DNA from 4 places in the Priestia flexa genome. Region 1 is predicted to be linked to each of the others. Evidence: riboswitches for the same ligand, from Rfam matches in the RefSeq annotation. Region 1 holds a riboswitch; each other region holds the start of a gene.
The links. Region 1 has a riboswitch for S-adenosylmethionine ahead of LZP85_RS11365 (MetQ/NlpA family ABC transporter substrate-binding protein). Riboswitches for the same ligand answer to the same signal wherever they lie in the genome.
Positions count from the first base shown of each region.

Region 2: it holds a riboswitch for S-adenosylmethionine, as region 1 does, so the genes downstream of both, LZP85_RS03430 (M20 family metallopeptidase) here and LZP85_RS11365 (MetQ/NlpA family ABC transporter substrate-binding protein) in region 1, are expected to answer to the same signal.
Region 3: it holds a riboswitch for S-adenosylmethionine, as region 1 does, so the genes downstream of both, LZP85_RS12380 (5-methyltetrahydropteroyltriglutamate--homocysteine S-methyltransferase) here and LZP85_RS11365 (MetQ/NlpA family ABC transporter substrate-binding protein) in region 1, are expected to answer to the same signal.
Region 4: it holds a riboswitch for S-adenosylmethionine, as region 1 does, so the genes downstream of both, LZP85_RS04695 (hypothetical protein) here and LZP85_RS11365 (MetQ/NlpA family ABC transporter substrate-binding protein) in region 1, are expected to answer to the same signal.

Region 1 is NZ_CP090431.1:2,192,010-2,200,022, forward strand. Features, by position in the region: gene LZP85_RS11360 (methionine ABC transporter ATP-binding protein) at 1-997, opposite strand, end outside; gene LZP85_RS11365 (MetQ/NlpA family ABC transporter substrate-binding protein) at 1,010-1,828, opposite strand; SAM riboswitch class I at 1,912-2,025, opposite strand; gene LZP85_RS11370 (YjcZ family sporulation protein) at 2,184-2,303, opposite strand; gene LZP85_RS11375 (GNAT family N-acetyltransferase) at 2,389-2,853, opposite strand; gene LZP85_RS11380 (DinB family protein) at 2,972-3,451, shown strand; gene LZP85_RS11385 (flagellar basal body-associated FliL family protein) at 3,507-3,665, opposite strand; gene LZP85_RS11390 (AlbA family DNA-binding domain-containing protein) at 3,851-5,179, opposite strand; gene LZP85_RS11395 (zinc ribbon domain-containing protein) at 5,256-5,459, opposite strand; gene LZP85_RS11400 (YnfA family protein) at 5,729-6,052, shown strand; gene LZP85_RS11405 (tetratricopeptide repeat protein) at 6,072-6,566, opposite strand; gene LZP85_RS20780 (hypothetical protein) at 6,580-6,705, opposite strand; gene LZP85_RS11410 (VOC family protein) at 6,729-7,217, opposite strand; gene LZP85_RS11415 (poly-gamma-glutamate hydrolase family protein) at 7,363-7,941, opposite strand.
Region 2 is NZ_CP090431.1:673,402-681,414, reverse strand. Features, by position in the region: gene LZP85_RS03440 (hypothetical protein) at 1-400, shown strand, start outside; gene LZP85_RS03435 (protein-glutamine gamma-glutamyltransferase) at 587-1,399, opposite strand; gene LZP85_RS03430 (M20 family metallopeptidase) at 1,491-2,693, opposite strand; SAM riboswitch class I at 2,764-2,868, opposite strand; SAM riboswitch class I at 2,968-3,065, opposite strand; gene LZP85_RS03425 (aspartate aminotransferase family protein) at 3,225-4,544, opposite strand; gene LZP85_RS03420 (HAD hydrolase-like protein) at 5,274-5,945, opposite strand; gene LZP85_RS03415 (histidine phosphatase family protein) at 6,288-6,875, opposite strand; gene LZP85_RS03410 (hypothetical protein) at 6,942-7,421, opposite strand; gene LZP85_RS03405 (flavodoxin) at 7,845-8,013, opposite strand, start outside.
Region 3 is NZ_CP090431.1:2,396,946-2,404,958, reverse strand. Features, by position in the region: gene LZP85_RS20790 (hypothetical protein) at 302-427, shown strand; partial or broken gene LZP85_RS12410 (IS1182 family transposase) at 552-1,924, shown strand; gene LZP85_RS12405 (C40 family peptidase) at 2,058-2,723, opposite strand; gene pfkA (6-phosphofructokinase) at 3,042-4,001, shown strand; gene LZP85_RS12395 (universal stress protein) at 4,316-4,714, shown strand; gene LZP85_RS12390 (NAD-dependent protein deacylase) at 4,727-5,458, shown strand; gene LZP85_RS12385 (hypothetical protein) at 5,488-5,730, opposite strand; SAM riboswitch class I at 5,970-6,070, shown strand; gene LZP85_RS12380 (5-methyltetrahydropteroyltriglutamate--homocysteine S-methyltransferase) at 6,151-7,278, shown strand.
Region 4 is NZ_CP090431.1:926,995-935,007, reverse strand. Features, by position in the region: gene LZP85_RS04725 (LytR/AlgR family response regulator transcription factor) at 59-757, shown strand; gene LZP85_RS04720 (sensor histidine kinase) at 772-1,704, shown strand; gene LZP85_RS04715 (NCS2 family permease) at 1,878-3,179, shown strand; gene LZP85_RS04710 (MFS transporter) at 3,295-4,470, shown strand; gene LZP85_RS04705 (hypothetical protein) at 4,484-4,828, opposite strand; gene LZP85_RS04700 (hypothetical protein) at 4,825-5,097, opposite strand; gene LZP85_RS04695 (hypothetical protein) at 5,391-5,639, opposite strand; SAM riboswitch class I at 5,708-5,809, opposite strand; gene LZP85_RS04690 (M48 family metallopeptidase) at 6,075-6,818, shown strand; gene LZP85_RS04685 (LapA family protein) at 7,005-7,328, shown strand; gene lepB (signal peptidase I) at 7,930-8,013, shown strand, end outside.

The DNA.
Region 1 (8,013 bases):
CAATAACGCCTTCACTTTCTAAATATCCGATTGCTTCTTCATAAGCTTCCTTATCTCCTCTTAAATGAACAAGCAGCTTTCCAAGCGTTTCATTTTTTAACTGTTCAATTCCACCGGCTAAAATACTTGGTAATACATCAAATTTGCGTGAAACCATCGCAAGCGCCGGTTCATTGGACTTTTCACTTCCTTTAAAATAAAGTGATACAAGCTTACCAGTTTTACGATATTCTGTTTTTAAAGCTTCTGGAAGATTAAATGCAGATTCTGAACCAATAAAACGCTTAGTTGTTGGATGCTGTGGATGAGTAAATATATCCACTACTTTTCCTTCTTCTACAACTCTTCCATTTTCCATCACTGCTACGCGATCACAAATACGTTGAACAACGTTTAATTCGTGCGTAATTAGAAAAATTGTTAAGCCTAATTCTCGGTTAATTTTTAATAGTAACTCCAAGATAGCTTCCGTTGTTTCTGGATCTAAGGCACTTGTGGCCTCATCGCTTAATAAAATTTCAGGCTCATGCGCTAACGCTCGTGCAATGGCAACACGCTGCTTTTGACCGCCAGATAGCTGAGACGGGTAGTGATTAACTTTATCAGACAACCCGACAATTTCTAAATACTTCTCTGCGCGCTTTTGAATGGTTTCTTTATCAATGCCTTCTAGTTTTAGAGGAATTGCAATGTTTTCATATACAGTTGCTGTTTTTAATAAATTATAACCCTGGAAAATCATGCCGATTTTCCGGCGTGTCTTTTGAAGATCCTGCTTTGAAAGAGTCGTTAGGCTTACACCATTAATGAATACTTCTCCAGACGTTGGTTTTTCAAGTAGATTAACACAGCGAATCAGCGTACTTTTCCCCGCACCGCTATATCCAATTACTCCGAACACCTCTCCTTTTTCAATAGTCAAGGACACGTCTTTCACAGCCTCCACTTTCTTGCCGTTGACTTCATATGTTTTGGAAGTCTGCTTTAATTCAATCACGTTCACCACTCCTTAAAATGCTGGGACAACTGAGCCGTTAAACTCTTCTTCAATAAATTGACGAATTTCATCTGAATGGAAGTATTTCTCTAGCTGTTTTACAACTTCATCATCTTTATTTTCCGTACGTACAACAACGTAGTTTGGATATGGATTGTTTTCAATTTCTTCATGGAAAATGGCATCATCATTAATTGTTAAACCTGCACCCATCGCAAAGTTTGTGTTAATTGCAGCAGCTGCTACTTCACCTAATTGAGATGGAATTTGTGAAGCTTCTAGCTCAACGATTTCAAGATCCAGTTTATTTTCAGCTACGTCTTTTTTCGTTGCTTTTTCTTCAACGCCTTCTTTTAATTTAATAACTCCAGCCGCTTCAAATAGCTTTAACGCACGATATTCATTACTTGGATCATTTGGCACAGCAATTTTGTCACCTTTTTTCAGTTCTTTTATATCTTTAATGCCGTCTGCATAAATACCCATTGGAAACGCAACCGTTTTAAACGCATCCTCAATTTTATAGCCTTTATCTTTTACCTGTTGTTCTAAAAACGGTAATGTTTGATAATTATTTAAATCTAAATCACGTTCATCAAGCGCTGTGTTCGGTGTATTATAGTCGTTAAACGTTTTAATGGTAATCTCTAATCCATCTTTTTCTGCTAACTTCTTCACTTCTTCGTTAATTTGTTGATGAGGACCACCAGTTACTCCGATTGTAATTTTTTCTGTGCTCAAAGTCTTTGCTTCTTCTTTTCCGCACGCAGCCGTTACAATTAGTAGTGCTGATGCCAGTGTTAAACCTAGTACTTTTGTTGTTTTTTTCATTATGCCAATCGCTCCCTTTTCTTTTTTTCCATAAAAAAAACGCCTCTTGCAGATAAAGAGAAGCGATTTTAACCAATCCGCTTCTCTTATCTTTCAGTGTATAAAGATACACCGCAGGATTTAGCACCGTTACAGCACGATTGCTGATAGGTTGCCGGGTTTCATAGGGCCAGTCCCTCCACCACTCTCGATAAGAGTTGCTTTTTTATTCACTTTGTTATGATGGCTATTCTACAGGTAGTTTGTATATAGTGTCAATATTTTTTTAATTTTATTTTATAAAAATTTTTAGATTAGTTTTAATTTAAAGAAAAGAAGCATACAAAAGTCTCCTTTTGTATGCTTCTTTTCTTTATTAATTCCAACAAATGCATCCTACAATAACAAGAAGAATAAACAGAACTAAGATTAAGGCAAACCCACTGCCGCCTTTATTATAGCCGTATCCTCCACAATAACCGCCGTAAAAACACATAACATACACCATCCTTTCTGTCTCAGTGTATGCACGCATCATCCTTTTGCTTGTCTAAACGCCTATTTTCTAAAAATATGTACCCTTAACTCAATATTTGTCGCAGTCGAATCATATCACGACATTGAATACCATTTTCATAGATTTCTTCTTCATAGTTATGAACAAAGTGATCAATTTCAATTCCTGTAATACGAAATCCACATTTTTGATACAACGCCAACTGCTCAATACTTGAATTACCTGTTGCAATTTCTACGCTTTTATATCCATAGTGCTTTGAAAGCTTTAAAGCTTCTTCCACCAATTGCTTTCCGTATCCTTGATTTCGCATGTTTTTCTTTACTACAATATTGACAATTTCCACCGTATTCGGCCTTGTTGGTAGCAGTACAACAAGCCCCACTAACTCACCATCTGCTCTTCCTGCAATGCATGTTCCTCTCTCAATATAGCCTGAAATAACCTCTTCTGATGGATCAGCTTCCTTTAACAACTCAATATGATTCTTTGTTACTTGCAATATTTTTTCAAAACGTAAACTAGACATGATATCGCCCTTTCTTCTTACTATTTTCGTTAAGCAAACTACACCGTATTTGACTGTTTCCCTGTTATAATTAAAAGATATTACTAGAAAAGAAACAAGTCTAAAGGAGGAATTATTTATGAATTTATTGTTATTACATCATTTAGAAACCGTTCGAAGTATTACGCTAAAAGTTTTATCAAGCGTAACTGAACAGGAATCGTTAGTAACTCCCGATGGCTTTTCAAACAACATTGTTTGGAATTTAGGGCACATTGCATATATTCAAGAAAAGCTTGTTTTTGAGCTTGCTGGAAAGAAAAATCAATTGCCTGCCTCATATGAGCGATTATTCGCGGCTGGAACAATACCTTCTCAATGGAAGGAAACACCTCCTACCTTAATTCAACTAAAAGAAGAGCTGATGACTCAAACTGAGCGTATTAAAGAATTCATACCCGCTCATTATGATTTGAAACTAGCCAAGCCGTTCACTAATAAAGCTGGCATTTCGTTTGATCACGTTGGCAGCACGTTCTTGTTTAGCTTTTACCATGAGGGAATGCATGTTGAAACAATTAAACAAATTAAAAAAGCTATTCAAGAAAAAAAATCCTAACAATTGTTAGGATTTTTTTTCTTGAATAGCTTACCCGTATATCTGGTTAAAATCTCTATATTTGTGTTACCCCTACTGTTAATATGTATGTTTCATTTACCACAAACTTATCTACTGCTTCTTTTTGCTGCTCGAAATGATAATAAGCAGCGCACACCCCTCCCAATCCTGCTAGCGCTAACACGATTAACAGAATGGACCCAACCTTTTTCATGTTTCATTCTCTCCCCTATGTCTCACAAAGTCTGATATAAACCTTTGTAACATCCCCTTTTGTTTGAAAGGTTTATTCAAGCGAGTTTGAGGAATAACCACTATTCCCCTCACTCTATTTGATGGTACCATACCTTTTTCGGAAAATGTATAAATGTTCTCAATTGTTAAAAAATAGTCATTTTTTTACTTTGATTGATAAAAAGATTGCATAAGAAAATGAAGAGCTTTGTTTTTTGAGAGACCAAACGCGTTAATAATATAATCAACATATTGAAATAAAGATTCACCGTTTTTTTCTTTTAGCTTCATAGCTCGAAAAGATTTATTAAATCGATAATGCTTTTTATCAGAAAAAACTAGGCCTTCTTCTCTTAAAAAACCTTTATATGCCTCATGGTTAAAATACAAAACATCATTTCGCACGTTTTCAAGATCAATTACAACAATCATATCTTCTAATTCAGCGTTGAGCTGCGTCATACATTCAATGTACTCACCAAGACAGCTTAGTAACAATGTTAAAAATTGATGGCCATCAACGTATTGAAATTGATCAAAAATAGCAGCACTTCTGTAGCTTGGTACGCACTCTTGCAAAACAGATTTTACTTCATCAAGCTCTTCTACATATGGAATTGGAATATGAAATTTTGCCGCTCCATTAACAAACTGTTCCCAAGCAACGGTTTTATCATAGGAGTCAATAACATCAGTGTTTCGAAAAATAATTGACTCTGCAGAATATGATGCTTTAACAAACGGTAAATGAACGTTCATTTCAATTTCTTCATACATTGGATAAGCTTTCGGTTCATTTGATTTTGATAAGATATACTGCTTTAATTTATCTTCATCCATATGTTCCAATAAGTACAAGTCATAAATTGGAATGACGTACATATTGCACATTCCATAGTGAACATAGCCTTCGCCGTGCGTAAGCCCCTTTCGGTTATAGATAGATAATTCTTTTGTGCAAAATGCTTCTAAACGCATCATTCGGTCTTTTGACTTTTGATATAGACGGTCCAGGTGATAGCGGTCATCAATTTCTGAAATTGGAGAAGTTCCGCTCCCAATACGGCGATAAACTTTCCCGTATGACATATAAGGAGGGTACAAGCCTTCTGGAATCCAAATAACAAAGACGCCGTACTCTGTGGTATGTTCAGGTGATAGAAACCGAGTAAAAATACGAGGAATTGGATTCGTTACATCCTTCAGCATGTTGTGAATAAAGAGCTCATACTCTTTTTTTTCAAGTAAATTGATTGAGTAATCATCTTCATCAACTCCAAATATTAGCCACCCGCCCATTTCATTGGCAAACGATGCAATAATATTTGGAATCTTCCTCTTCACAGTGGAACTAACTTCTCGCTTAAATTCAAGCTGATACCCTTCTTCTAACTGCTTCGCAACCATCACTTCTACATCAGAGAAACAAATTTCAGCAATCGTTAGCTTTCTTCCCTCTTTATTTATGAACGGCGAATAAAACGAATCACTCACAGTTTCCCCTCCTCATCATATGCATATAACTTATCCATATGATGAAAAGTGGCTAAACAGTCGTATTTCTTCTAAATTAACCAAAGAACAAATCGAGAATATTAGACGCCTTAGACGCTTCTTTATTATAAAACTCTGAGTAACCGCATGACTTACAATAAACCACAACAAAGCGGTTATGCTGAACGTCTAAAAGCTTTGAGAGACCTGTGCCTGTCATTGCCACTTCCTTTTGCCCAACGCTCTGTCCACCACATTTTATACATCCTGCCTCTTTCATTTCTGTCATATCCTTTGTTAAAATAAAAAATCTAATTTATATTAAGTAATACGAAATAGTGTTTAAAAAGTTTCATATTTTTCCGTTCTTACAATACTCGTTGTTTACCTTCTTTGGACAGAACAATATGAAATTCAAACGAACTACCTCCATTTTTATACTTTTTATTCCTTATTATCCATTTTAACACATTTTTAATTTCACCTCGTATTTTTAAACAAATACAGATATCATTAAAACAGAGATTACTATGTTAGGAGCTTCAAGTTATGTTTAAGGCAACTATTATTTTTATATTAGCTGGAATTGCTGAAATTGGTGGCGGGTACTTTATTTGGAAATGGCTTCGTGATGACTGGTCTGGCTGGTTTGGATTAGCTGGCGGAATCGCTCTCGTTCTATACGGGATTATCGCCACTTGGCAGGCTTTTCCCGACTTTGGACGAGTATATGCGGCTTACGGGGGTGTTTTTATTATCATGAGTCTATTTTGGGGCTGGTTAATTGACAAAGAAACACCAGATTTCCAAGATTGGTTAGGTAGCATTATCTGCTTAGTTGGCGTTATTGTCATTGTTTGGCCTCGAAGCTAAACGAAATTTAAAAGCGTACTCATGATAGAGCACGCTTTTGCATTTCTGTTTGCACCCACTGCTTAGCTGTTTCTAACCTTAAAAACTTTTTATCATAGTAGCTTCTTTCTATTAATTCCTCAACGATACGGAGTGCATCTTGCTCTCTTCCCGCTTTTAGATAAATCTCTAGTATCTGCTCATACTGTTTATCATAAGGAAACTCTTCCTGTCTTGCTTCCTCAAACGCATTGTCAAAGCATAAGGTTGCTTTCTTATAGCGTTTCATCTGAACGTATGTATAAGCATTACCAAAGTGCAAGTCACCTCTTTCTAAAGGTGAAAGCGCCGAATTTTTAATTCCTTCACTTCTCATTGAAATAGCTTCTTCTAACTTTCCTTTTTCCTCCAAATCATAAGCTTTACTATGAAAGTGCTCAAATTTTGTTGGTGGCTTTTTCTTACGAATAACTTTCCATAGTTTTATACATGTTCCCAAAACTAACATAATTATGATCCAATAATAATTTTGCAAAACGAGCTCCCTTCTAGCTATCAATTCCAAGCTCAAGCACATATAGCATCTCTTTTGTATCAAATACAAACGTACAGACATGATTTGTATAATGATTTACGTGTTCCATTGCAAGCAAATAGCCATTGAGTTCATTCATTGATACCCCTCCCTAGTGTTCTACTATTTCTTTATCACTTGTTTTGTGTAATCGTCGGCCATTGATTTTGTATAGAATTCAATAATATTTGATTCCGTGTCTTTAAAATACACTCTTGTTTCATTTGCTTCTTTTATTATCTTCACATCGATACCTTCCTGTTTCAACAATGTAAGCGTTCCCTCAAGATTTTGCTTCTGCACGTGGAGAGCTAAGTGAACGTGAACGCCACCCTCATCGTAAAGGTTTGGCCAGCTTGAAATATTCAGCTGCTTCATCTTTTGCTCAGCTTTGGAAAACATACGAGGAAGCCATAGTCCTAGCCTTGTTGGCCCTCCAACATAGAGCCATGTTGCCCAAATTCCATTTGATTCCTCGGTAAACTGTCCGTTATCATACCCCCATTGTTCCACGATTGGAAAGCCAAGCTGATTAGACCAAAACTGTACGGCTCGTTCCATTGAGTGTACTTCAAGGACAACTTCTGATATTCCTTCTGTTTTAATTTTCATCTTATCTCCTCACTTTATAAACCAACCATTAAAGGTGCAACACTTTCTTTTTCTATATTTTAGCATATCTTCCATATGGAGATGCGCTTTTCAACTATCTTGCAATAAAAATACAGCGCCTATTTTTTCCGGCGCTGTATACATGCTATTCACTTTCTTTAATCGCTTTTACTAATGATTCAATAAAAGACTGTTTTTTTTCTACGTTAGTTAGCAGCTCATCATATTGAGGTACTGTCAATTCTAACTGCAGTCCCTGATGGCGGGTATTATCATTTGCAATATTATCTGGCGAAACTCCTCTTAAATGAGGGGGCGGCTCAACTACAATAAACCCGGGTTTTAATAATTCTTTCACGCGAGATGCAAGAGGTTCATCGCGCCCTCCTATATAAATCTCTCGTTCCGCACCGCGTGCACCGTGAAATGAAATAGTTATATTTGACTGATGGACTAATGACCTTGCCAACTCTTCATCGTAATGAGTAGATGTTACATGCAGTTCAAAGGGATCTTCTTTTTTTAAGCATTTAAATGCATAAAAAGTCCCGTTAACCTCCTGCGCCAATTCCCTTGCCATTTCAAGTGTACCCTCTTCCATTGTACCGCCATGAATCGCCAACACAACAATGTCTTTCTTACGAATGATGCACTCAATTTCATAGTCAATTCCAGCTCGCTCACACTGAGATAGCTCTTGAAACGTTTGATATATATCTCGCACAACGATCACTTCCCTTCTATTGTTTCTTAATATGACTTGATTTTCATAGAGTATACATTAAACGTACAAGCA
Region 2 (8,013 bases), 1.5 Mb from region 1:
TGATTACGATGACGCGCCTACAAGCAATACAGCGGTAGCATCTGCATATGCAACGCCGCGTTTTTCCACATTATCGTCTGGTGTGTCACGCACAGCTTCCTATACAGCACAGTATAAAATTGCAGGGTTTACTACTACGCAAGTGAAAGCTACAGTCTATTATTCTACAAGTGGATCTAACGTTACGTCCGTACAAAGTGTGAGCGGAAAAGTTGTGAAAAACGTCAATCCCCTAGTCTCAATTTCAAAACAAAATTCCAAAACATGGGTCTCTTCTAACCGTGCTTACGGACAAATTGATTGGAATTGGAAGGTTGGGTTCAAAACAGCTGGTGTAAAGCGTCAAACTGTATATGGTACAGCCAGCGGTTCATCAGGTGGTTCATCTTCTACTCTTTAAATGAATGGAGGAGGTATTCCTTATGAAGAAATTGTCGCTGTGGATCATCGGTATCACAATTGCGCTGCTTCTTTTGTTTATTATAGCAGGGTATGCTTCTTTCTATAGCAACTAAGGCAGATTATATTGGTTCACTTCTACTCTTTATCATAGGAAACCCCCGCTTTGTGAAAGCGAGGGTTTTTCTTAACCAATGTATGTGCTTGAGCCTATTTGACTCACAACAAGAGGGAGCTTATCATAATCAACTTCAACGAGGACATCACGATGAACATAAAATTGGCTAAGGTAGCGGAAACCAACACGCGTAATGTATGACGTTAAGTAAGCAGACTCTGTTGCGTTTTCTTTTCTCTTTTCATTTAGCCGTTCAATAATTCCTTCAGCGGATTTAACGCCTACGCCGTGTCCAAAATACAAGTCGTCACCAACGATAATCGTATTTTCACCTTGCCATTGAGGGGTATCTTCATGGTGATCAGGGTTTTTGAAATAAGCGCAGTCTCCCTCTAAAAAATCATAACCATGATGATTTTGAAGATTTAAATCTTCATCAAATTTACCGCTATATAATACTAAATTCGTAAATAATTGATTAAAATCCCTCTCTCCAATACTCTCCAACACACCTTTATAAAAAACCATAACAATCGCAACCGCACATTCAAACGCATAGAGCGAACCGTTAAAGAAAATATCGTTTAATGCGACGGATGGCAACACGTTCTCTTTTAGCTTAAATCCTCCTTTTTCGGTTCGAAGCCAATACGTTTCGTTACATTCAGATTCTTTAAAAGTTGCAAATCTCGCACCACTTCTATACAAAAGATACGATGCTTCTACAATTCGTAGGCGGGTAGTCAGCTCAAAATCTAACTGCATAATATTGTCATACCGATAAATTGTTTGATACTGAGCCATTTTTCTCAAAATCTGTGCTTTATTAGCTTCAAGCATGCTATATGGTACTGCATTCATATTTAATGCACGACCCTGCACAATAATAATAAGTGCGTCCCCCTTTCACTTACGTTCTTTTTATCATACGAGTGAAAGAGAGCTTTTATGAGAACGAAAGAAAAGGTGTATTCTAGTCTAGCTCTGCCTGCTTCTTCGTAAATTCGTCTTTTATAGCACAAAGCGTGTCCTCTTCAGTTAATAAACGTAAGCCAATGAGAGCAAGACCTTTTGTCCCTTGAAGTAACCCTTTGTCACCTTCTGGAGATTTAGCTGCTTCACGAAATTCATCAGTGTGCCAAGCCAGCGTTTCAGCACCGATTTTGATATAAGGGTGAATGGTTGGTACCACTTGACTAACATTTCCTGCATCAGATGAGCCAATTCCAGGCTTATGCGCCGTATCTACGTCTTCGCCTAATTCTGTAAATACTTCTTCAAATACTCGATCAAAAGCGCGGTTTAGCTGAATATGATCTACTTTATTTTGAATGAAATATGCGTTAAGTTTAGCACCAGTTGCCATAGCCGCTCCCTTTGCGATTTGCTGTACTCTCTCCGTCACTTGATCACACTCTTTACGCGTTTGTGCGCGAATATAAAAGCGCGCTTTTGCATAGTCGGGAACAATATTGGGAGCCGTTCCTCCGTCTGTAATAATGCCGTGAATTTTCACATCATCCTTTACATGTTGACGAAGTGCGTTCACTCCATTGAATAACTGAATAACCGCATCTAACGCGTTAATGCCTTCTTCAGGAGCTGATGCTGCGTGAGATGCCTGTCCATAAAACTCAAAATCAATAGGATCTACAGCTAGCGTTGTCCCTGTAATACACGTTTCTTTTCCAGGGTGAACCATCATGCAAGCATTTAAGTCTTGCACAAGGCCCGCTTTTACAAAGCTTCCTTTTGCACTTCCATTCGGTCCACCTTCTTCCGCTGGGGTGCCCAACACAACAAGTTCTCCTCCTATTTCGTCAAGCACTTGGCTAAGCGCAATCGCTGCTCCTACGCTAGTTGTTCCAATAATGTTATGACCACAAGCATGTCCAAGCCCTGGAAGCGCATCATACTCCGCAAGAAATCCAATTCTCGGTCCTTTTCTTGCGGATGCTTTTTTTGCTAAAAATGCTGTATCATGTCCAGCTACCCCGCGTTCCACGGCAAAGTCTGCTTCTTCTAGCAGCTTACATAAGAGATAAGATGCAAATTTCTCTTCATTTCCGATTTCAGGATGGTCGTGGATTGCATGACTTGTATCTATGTAAGTTTGAGCTTGTTGGTTAATATACTCAATAACGCTTTCTTTAAGCTTTTCTATCTGTAAATTCATTCTTACACCCCATTTACTAAAAATAAAAAGGAAGCTTCATAGAAGAAGCTTCCTTATCTAAAGAACCTGCTTCTTATCGTTCAAGCTTCTAAGCGCTTGCTGGAATTAGCACAGTGCAATCAGCCTGTTGCTGAGGTGTCATAGGGCCAGGTCCCTCTACCTCTCTAGATAAGAAAACGTACAGTATGTAGTTATAAAATAATAAAACCTCCACTTACAGTGTCTTAATGACTGTAAGAAGAGGTTGGGATCACGTAAGTAAGAACCAGCTCTCTTCTTATCTATCAAGCACTGCTTGTTGGAGTTGGCACGGTTCAAATGTCCGTTGCCGAGGTTTCACAGGGCCAGTCCCTCCACCTCTCTGGATAAGAAGTTTGTCGAATATTGTAGAATATTGTTGATAACTTAAATCTTATGTTACACGCTGAGCAAAGGAATGTCAATGACTTTTCTGAAAAGATTTTTCTTTCTAACAATATGATACCGCTATCATAACTAGACCAACAAAAAAGAGTGCTTTAAGCACTCTTTTTATACATTAATAGCAACTTTTTGCTCATATAAATGAATAGCCTGATCTAGCATAGCAAGACCTTCATCAATCTGCTCTTTCGTTACGGATAAAGGTGGAACCATACGAATCACTTCGCTTGCATTGCCACAGAAATAGAAGAGAACGCCTTGTTCAAGAGCTAAGTCTAGAATTTCAAATAGTGCATCCCCATTGGGTTCACCTGTTTCAGGATGTACAATCTCAATTCCGATCATAAGTCCCACTCCACGGATGTCTCCAATTAGCGAATGCTTTTCTTTTAACAGCTCCAATTGTTTGAGCGCATAAGCACCCATTTCTTTTGCATTTTCGAGAAGATTTTCTTCTTGAAGCACTTCAAGTGTAGCAAGCGCAGCCGAACAGCCAATTGGATTACCGCCAAACGTAGTGCTATGCGTGCCAAGAGGCCATTTTTTCATAAGCTCTTGTGAAGCCACAGTAGCACTTAACGGAATGCCTGAAGCGATGCCTTTTGCAATAGCCATAATATCTGGCACGACGTCAAATGTCTGTGCAGCAAACCATTCTCCAGTACGTCCAAAACCTGTTTGCACCTCATCAAAAATGAGTAAAATGCCATGACGGTCACAGATTTCACGAAGCTTTTTCATCCAGCTTTTTGGTGGAATGATATATCCACCTTCACCAAGAACAGGCTCTAAAATAACAGCTGCTACTTCTTCTGGCGTTACTTGATGTTTGAACAGGGTATTAAAGTCTTTTTCAAGCTTGTCTTCAAAATAAGCATCCACATCAACATTCTCTGGACATTCTTTTGGGTTTGCATATGGAATTTGATAGGTTAAGCCAGAAGGCTGCTGAAACTGACGGTATTTACTTTTTGAAGTTGTGACGCTTAGCGCTCCCATTGAGCGTCCATGAAAACAGCCTAAGAATGACACGACGTAAGGTCGTTTTGTTACGTGACGAGCAAGTTTTAAGGCTCCTTCAATTGCTTCCGTACCGCTGTTTCCAAAGAAGAAACAGTCCAGGTTACCAGGCGTAACTTTTCCTAGTTCGTCAGCTAATCTTAAGATAGACTCGTACATAATAACGCCAGAAGGCCCATGAAGTAGCTGATCAGCTCCGTCTTTAATAGCTTGCACAACTTTTGGATGACGATGTCCAACATTCGTTGTTGCAATTCCAGATGTAAAGTCTAGGTATTGTTTGCCGTCTAATCCATAGTAGTAGCACCCTTCTTCTTTTATAACGGGTAGATTTGGATGATCTTTTGCCATAGTAGGTGCTAAAAGTTCAGGCATTCTGTTAAATAGATGATTCCAATCGTTTGACATAGTAATCCTCCTGTTTTCTAACAAATTATTAAAAATATTCTAAAAACATTTGATGTCTTTATGATAAATGATGTGCATGCCGATGTAAATGAGTGTTTTAGGAATGATGACTCCATCATAGACTACGACTCTACAGGGTTTGTATATAAAATAGATTATTTTTATTTTTATGCTTTTTTTCTTTTTAAAACTTCTGATAAAGCTTTGATAGAATAATATTTCTGTTTTATTCTACTATGTATTTTTATAAAAATCAATTGCATATATATAAATTTCTATGGTGACTAGTAGTTCTTATTTAGTTATTAAGAATGGGCTCTCCGCTTAGTGTAATTTAGAAACCATTCTTTACTTAGCATGATTTCCATTTCAGATTGCTCCCTTTCCGCAGGGCGAGCGTTGAGCCTCTTCGTAAACTGCGGGGTCTCAACTGACTCGCTAGTCCTGCTGGAGTGTCGCATCTTCCATTCCAATCACGGGCTTTTTATAGGGAAAACCTTTGATGAGGTTACACTCTGTATGCAATTTAAAAATACTCTTTGCTTTGCATCATTGCCACTTATCATTAACTCTTTACACATAGATTTGTCGCACGAAGCATTCTAAAACACTAGCATTTTATTAATTATATGCGAGTAAAAGACAAATTGGCTGATTTAAGCTTGGTACACTACCAGACTTAAACCAGCCAATCTGTTTCATCATTTAAAACCTAACTTTTTAGGATAATTAGATAAATAAGCTATTATTTATTTTAGGTACAATTGTTTTCAGTTCAATTAAATCATCTATTACGATATCAGCCTGAGCTAGTTCATGCTCTTGTGCAAAATCGAAATTACATCCTACTGCAATCAAATGATTATTTTTGGCAGCGTTGATATCGGACAGACGATCTCCGACTACTGCCGCTTGTTTTATATCGTATTTTTTTATAATTTTTTTAACTAAATCACTTTTGTCTAAGGTTTCTATTTGTTCAATACTAAATGTTTCAGTAATCCAATTATCCAAACGATAATAACTTACAATGGCTTCTAAATAATCCTTTAAGCCATTACTAGCTATGTAAATGGAACAACCATTCTCTTTTAAATAACTAAAAATCTCTTTTACATTAGGATATAGAGCACCTTTGCCCTTTTTGATATTCTCAATTAATCTATTCAAAAAATAAGCATCGGCTTGCATTCTTATTTCATTCGAATGATTAGGTAATAAAGCTTCCCATACTTTCGGCAAAGGTACCCCCATAATGTTACGATATTTATCAATAGGCGTCTCAGCATCCCATTCATTTAGTAAACGTAAATGATTAAAGGTATCATCAAGTGATATCTCTAAAATTTTATCCGTTTGAAACAACGTTCCATCCATATCAAAAATCAGTGATTGTATCATTACTCCCTCTCCCTTTTTCACAATTAAAACCTAACCTCTTATTCATAATACCATAAAAAGTAAATTAAACTTTTATAAACCAAGTACAAGTTCATTACATTGCGCTACGGCCACTCGCTTTCCGCGGGGAGGAACCTGAGCTTCCTCGCTGCGCTGCGGGATCTCAGTTTTTCTCTCTTTCCCGCAGGAGTCGAGTGCCCTACGCTCCATTCCACCCTGTTTCCAACATTGTTTTCACAATCAACGAAAAAACCTGAACTCTCAACCGTTCAGGTTTATCATTGGCTGAATTACTTATGTCCCACCCTCTTTTAGTATTCATCTAAATAGCCATAAGATTCTTTAAATAAGATGACTGTGGTTGTTTAAGGTTTGAAGCTTCCACTTTTGGTCCTCATAGATAAAGGTTGTGATGCTCGTGTTTTGCAGGGCCGTTTTTCCTGTGCCGTGCTCTCCGTTTGTTACGTAGTGGATAAAGGTATTGATGATGGCTCCGTGGCTGACAACGACTACCTTTCTCCCTTTTGATTCTTTCATAATTTCTGTTAGTCGTTTTAAGAGTCGATCTTGAATGACTTCTAGTGATTCCATATTGTATAAAGCTTCGCTTCCCCAGTTCGTATCATAATTGGGCACTAAGTCTCTTAATGAAGCAGCCGGCTTTCCTTCCAGCTGACCAAAAGAGCGCTCTCTCAGCCTTTCGCATGTTTCAATGTCATTAATGCCCGATGCAGCTGCAATTGCTGCGGCCGTATCGTATGCTCGCGTTAAATCGCTTGAATATAATTTTTCAATTCCTTCATTCTTCAAAAATTGTGCAACTTGCTGAGCTTGCTTCATACCTTGCTCATCAAGTCCTATATTGCGCTGCCCTTGAATAAGGCTCTTTTTATTCCATTCAGTTTGTCCGTGACGAATTAAGTACAGCATACTCTCACTCCCTTTTTAACTTTATTATAAATAAAGTTTGAGGGGCATTCAGATAAAAAGTTTACGTCAATCAGGATTACATGATGCTTTTCCATAGCGAAGTACATCAAAGATAGCTTGGCCGTCACTTGAAGCGTTCTCTGAAAACCTAACGGGTAATAAAGAAAACACCGTATAGTAAACTGAAAAATAAACAAACTGATAAAAAAATAGGTTTGCCGTAAAAAAACTAGATTCAATCAAACTATTCACAATAAAGATAGATGCTAAATTAGCCAACGCTCCCCCCGCATATACGCATGCATGAGAAAAACGATTATCGTATCGTAATTTTTCATAAACGCAAACAGAATCTAAAAAATAAATGGATTTTAATTTAATCTTCTTCCATTGAAAGATCGTTCTTCCTTTTCCAATTGTAAAGTTTACCTCTCCTCCAAATAATAGAGCCATAAACGAATGGCCTAACTGATGAATAAGAGATACAATTGGGACAATGAGTAAAAACGAAAACAAAAATTTAGGGATATCATCCATTCCAAACACGGTTCCATCTCCTTTATCATACGAATTGTTACCACTACTATTCCACTGTGTATCTCTTTAAAACCTAAGATTTCTCCATTTTTATTCATTCAATTAAACCAAAAGAGAGTGGGACATAACAAAACAAATTTTCAAAAAGACGAACAATCCCTTTTCTCACCTCTTTACGTTATCTGAACACGTTCGTTCCATTGCGCTACAGCCACTCGCTTTCCGCGGGGAGGAACGTGAGCTTCCTCGCTGGGCTGCGGGATCTCAGGTTTCCCTCTCTTTCCCGCAGGAGTCGAGTGTCCTACGCTCCATTCCACCTTGTTTTCAACATTGTTTTCACAATCAACAAAAAACCTAAATGATTAAAAGCGATGAACTCTCAATCGTTTAGGTTTATCATTGACTGAATTACTTATGCTCCAGCCTCTTTTGTTAATAAGTGCTAATATTTAGTTCATTTAAAAAGGTAACAGCAAATGCTTCACATGCTAGAATATCTTCTTCCGTCTCAGGAGCCATTTCAACTTTTAAACCGGCTTGAACAATATCCGCTCCACACTTTTTCAATCTTTCTTCAAGTAGGTCTACCGCCGCACAGAAC
Region 3 (8,013 bases), 200 kb from region 1:
AATTCAGCCAATGATAAACCTGAACGATTGAGAGTTCCTCATCTTTAATCGTCCAGGTTTTTTTGTTGATTGTGAAAACAATGTTGGAAACAGGGCGGAAAGCGAGTGGCCGTAGCGCAATGGAACGAACGTGTTCTGACAACGTAAAGAGGTGAGAAAAGGGAGTGTTCCTCTTTTTGAAAATTTGTTTTGTTATGTTCAACCCTCTTCTTTTAGCATGTCTTCTTTTTTTGATTTTTTGTTATAAAACAAAAGATAGATAATATATATGTTATATAACAGAAAAAGGGAGAGATCTTGTGTGGAGCAAATTACAATTAAACAAGAAACAGAACAAGAACAAAATGAAAAGACAAACTTTACGTGGGTAGATGAATATCCAACAGTATTAGATATTATTAATGAATACTATAGTTTTTGCCGTTAAAAAAGCCAACGCAAGTTGGCTTTTTGTTCAGGCTGTTGAGAAACTTTGTTCTCAACAGCTTTTTTATGTCTGTCTTTTTTTATCAGTGGTAACACTGATAAAAAAAGACTGGAGTTGATGAAACATGATGGGTGCACTTAAAAATCATCGAGATGAACAAGTGATGGTTTCTGTAGAAGATTTAGTTCCTGCCAATCACTTTTTGCGTACAATTGAAGCGACAATTGATTTTAGCTTTATTGAAGAAAAGCTTCTTCCTTATTATTGTGAAGACAATGGACGTCCTTCCATTCATCCCATTACGCTATTCAAAATGATGTTTATTGGCTACTTTTATGGCGTTCGTTCCGAACGTCAACTTGCCAAAGAAATTCAAACGAATGTGGCGTATCGATGGTTCTTAGGCTTATCGTTAACGGATGCCGTTCCTCACCATTCGACGATTAGTTTTAATCGCCGAACACGCTTTTTAGATACGACGATTTTTGAAGACATTTTTGATGAAATTGTTCGCCAGGCGATAGAACATCGCATGGTTGGTGGACGTGCTTTAATGACAGACTCGACTCATATCAAAGCGAATGCGAATAAACATAAATATGAAAAACAACCAAAGAAGTCCCGCCGACAAGCGTATATGGAAGAGTTAGAAGCAGCCGTCAACGAAGATCGTCTTGAAAACGGAAAAAAGAACTAAGTCCTCGAAAGGAAGGCGTTGCCTTACAAAAACAAACCCGCATCAGTACAACGGATCCCGATAGTGGTTTTATGATGAGAGATGGAAAGCCAGATGGCTTTCATTATTTAGATCATCGAACGGTGGATGTCAAACATAATATTATTACAGATACCTGTATTACAGCTGGCAATGTGGCTGACTCTGTTCCTTATCTTGACCGCCTTGACATACAAATAAAAAAGTTTCGCTTTTCTGTTGAAGCTGTTGCATTAGATGCCGGGTATTTTACAAGCCATATTTGTAAACGCCTTTCTGAAAAAGGGATTTTTATGGTGATGGGCTATCGGCGTTTTGGATCGTCAAACAAAGACGTGCCAAAACGTCTGTTTCACTACGTACAGGAAAAAGATGTATTCGCTTGTCCAATGGGGTGCATTTTATCGTATGCGACTACCAGTCGCACAGGAGATCGTACATACAAATCAAATCCAAGTGATTGTGCCGTTTGTCCAATGAGAGACGGGTGTTTTTCCGCTTCCCAAAAACAACGCGTGGTGACACGTCACATTTGGGAGAGATTCAAAGAACAAGCGCGTCTAAACAAGCGCACAAAAGCAGGTAAACAACTTTATCGTATGCGTTGCACGACGATTGAGCGTAGCTTTGCCGACGCAAAAGAGCTAAATGGGTATCGATATGCCCGGTATCGAGGGCTGAAGTCTGTCCAGATGCAGGCGTATCTGACGGCAGCTTGTCAAAACATGAAAAAAATCGCCCATTACCTGACCAAAACAGGTCAGGTAATGGGCGATTTTTATGGAAAACGACGATTTGTTTGTGAAATGTTTACTTGTTTCACTATAAAAAATGAAAAGAGCCTCAGATTGACGAGAACCTTACAGGTTTCTCGTCAATCTGTAAAAAAGCCAACGCAAGTTGGCTTTTTGTTATTTAACGAATTCTTTTTGCACCAATATAACGCTTGCTCCAATAGCTATCTTTTAATGAAGCAACTGAAACACCTTTTGAAGATGAGCTATGTAAAAATTGATTGTTTCCCATGTAGATACCGGCATGGGAAGCGCCTTTTTGGTATGTTTGGAAAAATACAATGTCCCCAGGCTGTAAGCTTGTAACTCGTGTCCCTTTTTTATAAATCTCTGCCACAGTTCGAGGTAAAGTAATGCCAGCGCCCTGCTTGAATGTATAACCAATAAAGCCACTGCAATCAAATCCTCTAGGAGTTGTTCCACCCCAGCGATATGGTACCCCTATATACTGCTTTCCTTTATTAATAACTTTTGAAGCATTAAATGTAGAAGTCTGTGAAGAAGTTTTTACTCCAAGCTTTGCATATGTGCTTTTTCCAACAACTCCATCGGCAGACAATCCATTTTTACGCTGAAATGATTTAACTGCATTTGATGTAGCTGGTCCAAAATAAGTTGTTGTATTGCCAGTGAAATAACCTTTTTTCTTTAAAAGCTGCTGTAATTGCTGAACATCCTGATTTCTCATTCCTTGCTTTAATGTTTGATCACCTAGCGCAGCTTGGCTGACTAAAGGGCTAGCAAATAAAAAGCTAGCGAGGGTAAAAACCGCCACAAATTTCTTCATAATGGGCCTCCATCAATTTTTCGTCAATTTTCGTAAAATAATCATAACACCTTTCGACAGATGGAAACGTTACATTTTCATTACAAAATATGAAAAAAATGAAAATTAGAGTGAGCAGAATGATGTGTTTTGATTTTGAAAAATAGAAAAAAATTGAATATTTAGCTGTTAATAACTAAAACATATGAAAATGTAAGGACATTTAAAAATAATAATAGAAATCTGTTGTGAATTACTACACAAATACTTTGTAGTCATGTAGAATGTAAAAATAGAATACAGTGTCAATTGATTTGACTTTTGATGAGGTGAAAAGTAATGAAAAGAATAGGTGTATTAACAAGCGGCGGTGATTCTCCAGGAATGAATCCTGCGGTTCGTGCTGTTGTGCGTAAAGCGATTCATGAAGGAATGGAAGTTTACGGTATTTATCAAGGATATCAAGGGTTAATTGAAGGGAATATTCGAAAGCTTGAAGTTGGTGATGTTGGTGATATCATTCAACGCGGTGGAACAATGTTATATTCTGCAAGATGTCCAGAGTTTAAAACAGAAGAGGGACGCCGTAAAGGTATTGAAAACCTAAAGAAGCATGGTATTGAAGGTTTGGTTGTAATCGGTGGAGATGGATCTTACATGGGAGCTGTTAAGCTAACTGAGCTTGGTTTTCCATGTGTAGGTATTCCAGGAACAATCGATAATGACATTCCAGGAACAGACTTTACTCTAGGTTTCGATACAGCTTTACATACTGTTATCGATGCAATTGATAAAATTCGCGATACGGCTACTTCACATGAACGTTCTTTTATTATTGAAGTAATGGGACGTAATGCTGGAGATATTGCTCTATGGTCAGGGCTAGCTGGAGGAGCTGAAACAATCTTAATTCCTGAAGCGAAAGATGAGTTCCAAGAGATGGTAGATCGTTTAAAGAAAGGCCAAGAGCGTGGTAAGAAACATAGTATTATCGTTGTTGCTGAAGGTGTAGCTACAGGAAACGAAGTAGCAAAACAGCTTGAAGAAGCTGCTGGAATTGAAACTCGCGTTACGGTTCTAGGGCACATTCAGCGTGGTGGATCACCAACAGCACAAGATCGCGTGTTAGGAAGTCGTTTTGGTGGCCGCGCCGTTGAGTTATTAATGGAAGGTAAAGGCGGGCGTGCAATCGGTATCCGTAAAAATGAAATTGTTGATTATAATATTATGGAAATCCTAGGTGAACCTCATCATATTGATGAGCGTATGTATCAACTATCAAAAGAATTATCAATCTAAACGATATAAAGGCGAGACTTCTTATAGAGGAGTTTCGTCTTTTTTTAGTTTCAAACCAGTACCTTCACAATGCTTACACTTTTTTGTGTAGAATATGCCAGGAATAATCATTACTTTCCCAAGCCCTTTGCAAAAGGTACATATCAGCTCAAACCCCATAATGCCATCATTCCTTTTATTTAGTATAGCATTTCTGTTTATTAGTATAACACAAAAGCGTAAATATTTTTAGAAAATTTAATTTTTATATCGCTTTCTTCAATGGAATAAAAAATAGTAGAGCTGTTATAATTGATAGAAAAGGAGTGAAGGACATGTTTAAGCGAATTTTATTAGCTTCAGATGGGTCTGAACACGCTGCTAGAGCAGCTGAAAAAGCGGTTGCTCTAGCAAGATTAACTGATCGAAGCTTTGTTCAAGTGATATATGCAGTAGAAGGAGATAGTAGGTTAAACACGCTTGGAAAAGATGAAGCAAGAGAAAAGCGTATCCAAACAACACAAGAAGTTTTAGAGAAATCTGATATAGAGTATGAAATTACGTTTATTCATGGAGATGCTGCTAAAACAATTATTCAATTTGCTAACAACAATCGCTTTGATGTTGTAGTAGTTGGAAGCCGAGGCTTAAATCCAGTAAAAGAAATGTTTTTGGGGAGCGTGAGCCATAAAATTGCTCAACATGTTAAGATACCCGTATTGATTGTAAAGTAGGAGAGAGCGCCAATGAATATGCAAGTTGAAGAGTTAAAGAAACGAATTGGAGAGGCAAGTCGGATTTGTGTCTTTACGGGAGCGGGAATAAGTACAGAGTCGGGCATACCTGATTTTCGCTCGCAAAACGGATTGTATCGAAAAAACCTAGAATTTTCAGATGTGATTTCCACTTCTTTTTATCAGAACAATCCGGTACTTTTTTGGGAGCTATTTAAAGAGATTTTTCGTGTGAAGCTGCTTGATGAATATGAACCTAACTCAGGTCATTACTTTATAGCAGAATTAGAAGAAGAAAAGACCGTGCATGTGATTACACAAAATATTGACGGCTTGCATCAGAAAGCAGGAAGCACGAATGTATATGAAATTCACGGAACAATTAAGCGAGCACATTGTCAAAAATGTGGAAGTGAGTTTGGGTTAAATTTTCTAACCAAAGTTGAATTACCGAGCTGTACGTCGTGTGAAGAGGCACTAAAGCCCAATGTAGTTTTATTTGGAGATTCAATTCACTGGTTTGAAGAAGCTGTAGAGGCAGCTTTACAAAGTGATTTATTTATTGTCATGGGTTCATCTTTGCAGGTAACACCCATTAATCAAATTCCTTTATTAGTTAGAAAACATGGTCAGGTACCAATGGTCATTATTAATAAAGAGCCAACTTACTATGATTATGTGTTTGATAATCAAATACACCTCCCAATCGGTGAAGTTGTAACGGCTTTAAAGAGTGGGAAGTGAAAAAGCACGCTATGGGCAGCGTGCTTTTTTTAAACTTCAAAATAGATAGCGAAGCAGAACACAGAAATGACCAGAAAAAACGCTGAATGCAACTTGCTTTCTTTAAACGTCAAAACAGCTTCAATAAATAAAAATAAACTTAGCATTAATTGAATGTATGGTAAATAAGCAATATAGTTGGTAGAATCACTGTTCTGAAAAGCGATTATTCCGTATACCACAGCTCCGATTAAAAAGGCATATTTTAATAGTTGTAATCCTTTAACTAACATCTTTGTGAGGTTCCTCCTTATTTAAAACCTAGGTCACATGATTATAACATATATTATATAGATGTAGACAAGTAAAGTGACGCGATATGTTTGACCATGGTCTATCTTTCATGAACTCAAAAGGATATGAACCACTTCTGAATACTGAATAAAAAATGTTTTATTTCTGATTTTTCAAATTCCTTGTTGACAGACTAAGAAAGTAAGTGTAATATTTTCCCTAGTTAATTAATTGAATATTCTTATCTCGAGAGGCGGAGGGACTGGCCCTGTGAAGCCTCGGCAACAGACTGTTAAAGTACTGTGCCAATTCCAGTAGCAATTTGCTTGAAGATAGGAGAAGAACCAATAACGACTATTAACCTCTTCTTATCTTTAAGAAGAGGTTTTTTATTTTGAACAGAAAGAGGGAATAGAACCATGACAAAGACATTAGTGAAAGCTCCATTTAAAGCTGATCATGTAGGGAGCTTTTTAAGAACAACTCCTCTCAAAGAAGCAAGAGAAGCCTATACAAATGGTCAGATTAGTAAAACGACTTTAAAATCTGTAGAGGACCAGGAGATTGAAAAGCTTGTCCAGAAACAAATCGAAGTGGGACTTAAATCTATCACTGACGGAGAATTTAGACGTGCATGGTGGCACTTAGATTTCTTATCAGGTCTAGATGGTGTAGAAGAGTTTGAAACGGAGTATATTAGTCAATTTAAAGGTGCCAAAACAAAAAATAAAGCAATCAAGGTAGTTGGTAAAGTAGATTTCAACCATCATTATATGCTGGAACATTTTACATTTTTAAAAGAAGCTGTTAAACAATATGGTGATGGAAGCCAAGTTGCTAAGTTTGCTATTCCAAGTCCCAACATGTTATTCACTCGAATTCAAGAGGATACTTACTACAATGGGGATAGAGAACAGTTTTATCATGACACGGTAGTTGCTTATCAAAAAGCAATTCAAGCTTTTTATGATGCTGGCTGCCGCTACTTACAGTTAGATGATACTTCATGGATTGATTTTGTTTCTGAAGAACGTATAGATGCAGTTGTTGAGAAGCTGGGTATGGATGTAAAAGATATTATTGATACGAGAGTCAACTGCTTAAACGATGCGATTTCTAAAAAGCCGGAGGATATGGTCATTACGATGCACATTTGTCGTGGAAACTTTAGATCTACGTATATTACCAGTGGTGGCTACGATACTATTTCAGATGCAATTTTTGCTAACTTGCATGTAGATGGGCTTTTCCTTGAATATGATGATAATCGTTCAGGAGATTTTGAGCCATTAAAAAGTTTTACACGTAACAACCAAACAGTTGTATTAGGACTAGTAACATCTAAATTTCCTACATTAGAAGATGCAGAGGTTATTAAACAAAGAGTTAAAGAAGCGAGTGCATCTATTCCTCTAGAAAACTTGTCACTGAGTCCACAATGCGGGTTTGCAAGTACGGAAGAAGGAAACGAACTAACAGAAGAAGAGCAATGGAATAAAATTAGTCACGTCATTAAAATTGCTCAAGATATTTGGGGCGCTAACTGAAGAATAAGAGTTGTTTCTTAATTTTACATAAGAATCCAATTAGATCTTTCTTTTCGTTGTAGTAAAATTGGAAAAAGCTGCGTCTATAAATGATGCAGCTTTTTTGTGTATTGATAGCGTAACTGCAAATTATCTACAGGTAACATAATATTTATTGGGTAAGATAGCGAACTGTCACGCTAAGGAAACGAAAGATTCTTGATAGATGTATTTACCTTGCAGAATGCTTAAGTTTCAGAGTTGACTTGCAATTGCCTTAAAGGTTTTTTATACACACCAAATGTCGAATAGTTTATTTCTTCATATAATAAAAATAATCAGTGATAAGTAGTTTAAGGAACTCATACTGTAATAATAAGTGAAAATTCTGTCATTATTGAAATGTAAAAGCTGAATATGTGAAAGGAATGTTCTTATTGGGAATCAGGAGTAGACTAGGGTTGTTTTTGTTAGGCATTTGTTTAAACGCAATTGCATTCGTTAGTCTTATCATGGAATTGAGTTTAGTTCCCATTCACGCAAGAAACGCAGGTGATTACCTAACAGTATTTTTAAGTGAGATGCCTATTTTTCTCTTTTTGATAGGCGTGATATGTGTTATTGTAAGCTTTTATATGCCTGTGAAAAGTAAAAAATAGAAGTGTCTTTTATAAAAGGTGTAAAGTATTTATACTTAAGATTCGTGTTAGAACACTGGCTAAAAGGTTTGACGACACAGTTTTTTACATTTAAAAT
Region 4 (8,013 bases), 1.3 Mb from region 1:
TCATTTCTTAGACATGGTAAAATAATGAAGAAACTTTTTATACATGTGAGGGTCTGATATGAAGATTGGGTTGGTAGATGATCAAAAATATGATTTAGAAAAGTTAAAATTATCGTTAAAAAACGCAGATAATCTTGAGGTTATTTTTGCAACAAGTGATGCTGAAGAAGCATACGAAGAAATTAAAAAAGACGAAATTGACTTGCTCATTACAGATATAGAAATGCCTTCGCTATCAGGGTATGAGTTAGCTGATTTTATAAATAGCTACGCGCTAAATATTAAAGTCATCTTTGTTACAGGTCATACCGGCTTTGCAGTACATGCTTTTGAATTGAACGTTCTAGACTACATTATGAAGCCTTACTCGAAAGAACGATTATTTAAAGGTATTAATCGATTTTTACAAACAAATGAGTCTCAAGGTAAAAAGGGAAAGCTTGTCTTAAAACAAAAAAATGAAATGCAAATTATTGATAAAAAAGACATTATCTTCGCTGAACGAACAGGGAGATCAACTACCATTTTTACAACAGATGGCAGTTATTCTACATACCTTTCCCTAAGCGACTTGGAAAAAGTGCTCAGCACGTCTCATTTTATTCGTTCTCATCGAGCTTTCATTATTAATGTTCAATACGTCAAAAATTTTTCTATCTATACGAAACACTCTTATTCCATTTCGTTTCAACAAACCAATCAAACGGCACTTATTACGAAAGGAAACTTAGACCTATTACAGCGACATTACTTCTAAAGGAGCTTGTTTGTATGAAATATCTCTTATTAATAACAGCTCTATGTACCACAGCTGTTTTACTCTTCAAACCATTATCCACTTGGACCATCATATTTATCTGTACAGTCATGTGGAGCAGCGTATATGTGTACATGAAACGAGTTTCTTTTACTCATCCTATTTCGTGGATTTCATGCACGTTCTCAATTTGTATAGTCAGCGGCATGTGGTGTACTAACTCACCTTTACTACTCCTACTATTACTGGCTGTGCTATTGATGTACTACTTTGAAATCGCAAGCGTACATAATTACCTATTCTCGATTAGTAAACGCGAACTTGCAGCATCAGCTGAACTCTCAAAAGTAAATGAAGTATTCCAACAAATTCGGGCTGAGCGACATGATTTTATGAAGCATATTAGCGCCGTGTCCTACCTTATGGATAGTAAGCAACATCAAAAAGCCAATGCATATATGCAGCAATATGTGGATGCACTTCAGAACACCAATACATACATGCAAGGCGAAAGCGGACATATCGCTTCCATGCTATATCAATGGAAACAACAAGCAGCCCAAGATAACATTGAGCTAGTCTTTCAGTTTGAAAACCCGTTATCACAGCTTCCTATCACAAAGCTTAATCAAATGAACCTATTGGTAAACCTTTTGGAAAATGCCTTTGATGCGGCACGGTGCACAGACGAGAAGTATATTTGTATTAAATCTCTAGTTAAAAGTGGAATTTATATACTGGAAGTGACCAATTCCACACCTCCACTCTCTAATGAGCTGCAGGATCAACTATTCAAACAGTTTAACAAAACCACCAAATCAGGAAGCCATGAAGGACTTGGGACGTTTGTCATTCATGAGCTAGTTCGGCACTCTAACGGCTATCTGGATTATCTTTATTACCACCAGCGTTTAACCGTTAAACTAAAGTTTCCAATTGTTGTATAGCCTTTTAATTTGTTAGCAATCGTACAAACTAATGATACATGCTGGCAAAAGTCCACCTTGTGAAATCATAGGTAAAATAATATTCTTTTTTAATTAAATGTCTTGCATTTATCTCTAAAAACGAATATTATATATCATGTTGCTTTTAATGTTCGTTATTTTTGGAGGTACTTATGTTTAAGTTACAAGAAGCTAACACGAATGCTAAAACAGAGGTTTTAGCTGGAATTACTACGTTTTTAACAATGGTTTATATCGTGGTTGTAAACCCTGTAATTTTATCAGATGCAGGTGTACCGTTTGATCAAGTATTTATGGCAACCATCATTTCAGCTGTTATTGGTACGTTGTGGATGGCACTTGCCGCCAATTATCCAATTGCAATTGCGCCAGGTATGGGATTAAACGCATATTTTGCATACTCTGTTGTCGGTTCACACGGTAACATCGATTATAGAATTGCTTTTGCGGCCGTGTTTGTCGCAGGTATTATTTTCGTTATTTTGTCGCTCACGCCGTTTCGTGAGAAATTAATCGAAGCCATTCCAGGCAACTTAAAACATGGAATTACAGCTGGTATTGGCCTTTTCATCGCCTTTGTCGGCCTTCGTTCAGCAGGTATTATTGTCGCAAACGAATCCAACCTTGTAGGCTTAGGAGATCTTCAATCTCCTGGCGTTGTACTCACTTTAGTGGGATTGGCCATTACCATTGCGCTATATGCAATGAATATCAACGGGGCATTGTTTTTCGGTATGCTTATTACAGCCGTTATCGCGCTTTTCACAGGTCAGCTTTCATTTGACCAAGGGTTTGTGTCTGCCCCTTCTCTACCAGAAGGACTTCTAATTACAAATCCGCTAACTGCGTTTGGTGACGTTATTCAGCACGGTTTGTATGCTGTTGTATTTTCTTTCTTACTAGTAACCATTTTTGATACAACAGGTACGATGATTGGTGTAGCACAACAAGCAGGATTAATGAAAGATAACCATATGCCAAAAGCACGCCAAGCTCTTCTTGCAGATTCTTTTGGTACATCAATTGGTGCAATGTTTGGAACAAGTCCAACAACTGCTTTCATTGAGTCTTCAGCTGGTGTTGCTGCAGGTGGACGTACAGGTTTAACTGGCGTAACCGTAGCTCTTTTATTCATTATTGCTGCGTTCTTTAGCCCGCTTGTAAGCGCCGTTTCAGGCATTGCAGCGATTACGTCTCCAGCTTTAATTATTGTAGGTAGCTTAATGATGGGCTCTATTGCAAAGATTAACTGGAGCGAATTTGATGAAGCATTCCCTGCGTTTCTTGTTATTTTAACAATGCCTCTGACATCAAGCATTGCAACTGGAATTGCTCTAGGATTTATCTCACATCCACTAATGAAGATTGTAAAAGGTAAAGCAAAAGAGGTTCACCCCCTTGTTTATGTATTTGCTGTTTTATTCTTATATCAACTTGTGTTTTTACCACACTAAAAGCGATGCTTATGCATCGCTTTTTTATTTGAGATACGTTGGATTTAAGTGGAATCCTTTTCGTTATTTGGTATACTGAATATACAGAAAACGTCTTCATTGAAAGGAGCTTCATATGAAAAAACAGCTTGGCACGCTTATGTTTATCTTGTTTATGATTTTTGTCGGATTCGGCATTATTATTCCGATTGTGCCAGAAGTCATTCGCACAACTGGAGCTAGCTCAGTTAACCTTGGACTCTTAATGGCAAGTTATTCTATCGCATCTTTCTTGATCGCTCCATTTTGGGGAAGTCTATCTGACCGAAAAGGTAGAAGACCCGTTCTTCTTACGGGCTTAATCGGATTTAGCGCTAGTTTCTTTATTTTTTCATTCGCTAATGACTCACTCGTTCTGATGTACATATCACGTATTCTTGGAGGTTTATTTGCCGGAGCGGTTATTCCATGTGCATTCGCTTACGCTTCTGATATTACCACGGAAGAAAATCGCACAAAAGCAATGGGCCTTTTAGGAATGACAATCGGGCTTGGCTTTATTTTTGGACCAGCATTAGGTGGACTGTTATCGTCCGTGAGCTTATTTTTCCCATTTACCATTTCAGGGATATTGGCACTAATTATGACGACCTATGCTTTCTTTGCATTACCGGAATCGCTCCAGCAAGAAAGTGTCTCTCAGGAAAAGACAACTACGCTGCAAGATTTCAACACGGATTTTAAAGGCGCAATGAAGTATTTATATTTACTCTCCTTTTTTGGAACGTTTACGCTAGCTGGCCTTGAAGCAACTTTTCAATTTTTTCAAATCGAACGCATTGATGTAACCCCTACCATGATTGGCTGGATGTTTATGGCCAGTGGCGTTACGCAAGCTGTTATTCAAGGCGGGGTTTTACAGCGATTTAAGCAAGGAAATGAGAAAAAGCTAATTGCTGTTGGTTTAATTGTCTCAGCGGTCGGATTTGCATCCATTTTATTTTCATCCAATTTATTTAACGCAACGGTTTTCCTTTGCATCTTTACAGCCGGCAATGCCCTTATTCGCCCTTGTGTACTCGCTCTGATTACCCTTAAAACGAATATCGGCTATGGGTCAGCTTCAGGTATTAATTCATCAATGGATAGCTTAGGAAGGATTTTCGGGCCTCTGATGGGAGCCTTTGCTTTTGAACTGAACAGCATGTATCCATTTTTAATTGGAGCTGTATTAACATTCGGTGCGCTCCTTCTGCTTCAACGTCATATTGCACTCGACTATTCACCCAAAGAAATAACACCTAGCTCTTAACTAAGAAAAGACTTTAGCTTTTTTGGCTAAAGTCTTTTCTTATCGCTTGAAATACCTCGACGATTTCATCATAAAACACCATAGTACCTAAACCGATAACCAACAGTATAGTTGAAAGCACACCCAAATCTAAAAAGACGCTCCCCACTATTAAGATGAGGCCAACAACGAAACCGGGATCAGAAGGAGCTTTTAAATCATCAGCTTCTTTCTCTTCTTCATATAGTTCGCTCTCTGATTTATCTTCAGCTACTTGTTCAGTGCTTGACTGTTTTTTCAAAAGCTCATCTAACGTCACATTATAAAATTCAACTTGCTCAGTGTATACTGCTTCCTCTTTATCATCTAAGAATTTCACCGTGTACTTATTGTAATATTTTCAATTCTCTTTTCCGATTTTAAGTTATTATCTCCATCAAATTCTACCACTCCAAATTTATGATCGACTGTTTCATAAAAAGCTAATAAAGAGTTTGCAACAGGTTGTGGAGTTGTTTGCAACAGCACGTCCAATCCTTCTAATTCTTTATATTTACTAAACTCCCTCACTAATTGTTCCGGTGAATTGCTACATGCTGATAAACATAGTAAGAAAAGTGCTAACACCGTTATAAAAAGCTTGTTCATATAAGCTTCTAGGCTTTTATTCGTCGTCCTCTAAGAAGTCTAGTACGCGATCAATAAATTGTTCGCTACCTTCGTCATTTCCGTGTTCAATTAACAGCTCCATGTTCAGCCTCCTTTTAAAATTGTTAGAATATTCTTGTTTTATACCTTACCACAATTCCAACCAAGTTGTAACGGTTATTTTGTGTAAAAATTTCGACAAATATCATCTCTTTTCAACGAAAAAAGAAAAGAGAGAAGATAAGCATCTTATCATGATTATAGACAAGACTGCAATTGATATGAATACAACCTTAAGCGTATGTACCTTTCAGCCATCCAACTCGCTTTAATTTTGCTATACAAGCTTCTTTTAAACCTTCTTCTGTGTAGCCCTCAATAACTTTGCAGTCAATTCCAATGGCATACGTATCCCTTCCGCTCTTTACTACAATTTCGTAAAACGTCTCAAGCTTTCTACAGGTAAAATCATTAATCTCCTTCAATTGATTTAATACATCGTTTAGCACTTCTTCATGATTCTTTATAATCGTTTGTGTCATCCGTATCTCTCCTTCTAATAAAATCAAAAAAGCTCATTTTGCTTTAGATGCAAAATGAGCTTTCACCCGTCTTATCACCCAAAGCTAATGCTTTGCTGGTAGGAGCACCTTACGTTGGTAGGTTGCTGTGGAGTCATAGAGCCAGATCTCTCGTCCACTCGTGATAACTTTTTAAATTAGATTTCATTATACCAAATATCTCCTATTTAGCAAGAGTATTTTTTAAATTTTTCTTTTTTTCAGTTTTATCACTCTTTTTAACCTATGCATAGTAAAGCGAGAATATTTTCCTTTCTTTACGTAAAAACTAACAAAAAAACGTAATGTAATTCGTTAATTAAATCCCTGGATACTTTTCTGATTATTCTTTCATTTGACCAAACTCTACCTTTGCTTATAAAATGAAGATTTGTAGAAAGGAGCACGAAAAACTATATGTATACGTATCAAATTGGCAATCAAACAATTGACTACAAAATTAAAGTCGTTCCAAATAAAACCGATATTACGGTCCAAATTTGTGACAATGAAGGGGTAACCGTAATTATCCCACGAGGCTTAAACGAGCACAACGTTCGCTCTGTTATTTCTCGTAAAGCGACTTGGATTTTAAAACAACTTAACGGTGGTAATCAACCAACCGAAGCAAAAAAACCGGCTGCTAAAAAAGCCGAAAAAGCAAAAACTGAGAACAAAACGCCAGCTGCACCTAAAGCAAAGACGGCATCTTTTGAAAACGATGACAAATTTTCGTATTTAGGTCGTCAGTACCGCTTAAACATCGTTCGTGATAATGTGGAGCAACCTGAGATGACGTTCCGTGCTAAATTTATCGCAACAGTGCCATCATCCTGGTCTGAACAAGAAACAAACGAGGGAATTCAAAACCTTTTAACAGAATGGTACCAAGGACGAGCAAATGAAAAATTCAGCGAAGCACTAAAAGCAGTGAAAAAACAAGCAGCAGATGCACCTGACTCTGTAGCGTGGAAGGAACTGCAAGATACATATGCAACGATGGAAAACGGTGAGCTAGTATTGAACTGGCGTCTACTTCTAGCACCATTAACAACAATTGAATATGTGATTGCTTCACAATTTACAGATGCAGACTCATTATTTGAAGATGCAGCAGAGCGTAAACAATGGTTAGAAGAAAATAGCTTACAAGCATTCTAATCAGCTAACAGCAAAACACCCATCCTAAACTACACAAAGGATGGGTGTTTTTGCATATTGTGTTTTGTTAAAACTTAATTATAATAAAAAATGTTTATAGTTGAATAATATAGGTTAAGTATATGTAAAGGTAGTATAAAATTTAATTTTGCTCCTTTATCTATCTTCAGAAAGGATGTGCACCTAATGAAAGGACAAAGCTTTTTCATTTTAGGTCTTATTTTCGCTCTTATTATTGCTATCTTAGCTGTCATCAACAATGAGCCAGTTCAATTTAACTATGTCTTTGGCTCACAAGACTGGCCACTTATTTTAATTATTTTAACATCGGCTGTATTCGGTGGTGTCGTCGCTGCTTCACTAAGCTTTGTTAAAATCACTCAGCTTAAAAGTAAAAACAAGCAACAAACAAAACGAATTGCCGAACTAGAAACGCAACTAGCCACTCACTCAGAACCACAAGCTGATCTAGAAAAACCTTTATCAACGCAAGGTGAACCATCAGCTTAATATAGAGATATACTAAAATCCTGCTTTCCCAACACTACGGGAGGGCAGGATTTTTTGTTTTTCCTCCTTACCCCCTCAATTATTATAATAAAGGGTGTACTAGCTATGTCAGTAGCCTGTGAGTGAAATGGGAAATGTTTGACTCCTACGGAATTAGCAAGACGGCTTGAAACCCCGCAGAAACGCAATGACGAGGAAGGCAGGCGCGAGCCACGTGGAAAGCGAACAATTCGAAGTGAAAATTACGACTCGTTGCGTGCGCTCGTCCTTCTTCCACACCCAAACACTTATAGAGATACGTAGTTTCCCTCCTACTCAAGAAGCCCGTGATTGAAACGGAAGATGCGAGACTCCTGCAGGACTAGCGAGTGCTCTGAGATCCCGCAGTTTACGAGGAAGCTCAGACCGAGCCCTGCGGAAAGCGAGCAATCCGGAGTGAAAATCACCACCCATTGCATGCGTCTTCCCTCCTATGAAAATATGAATAACACGCATATACAAATGGAAATCTTTAGCTAACAATGGTACAATCAATTCTGTTCTTTATTCTTTCTATTTGATTTAACAAAACGATTCACTTAAAAAAGAAGGTGCTCTTATATTGAGAAAAACTCGCATAAAACGAGAAATCATAATCTATTGCTCCATCATTCTCGGAACACTTCTCTTTTCTCTTATTGTGCAA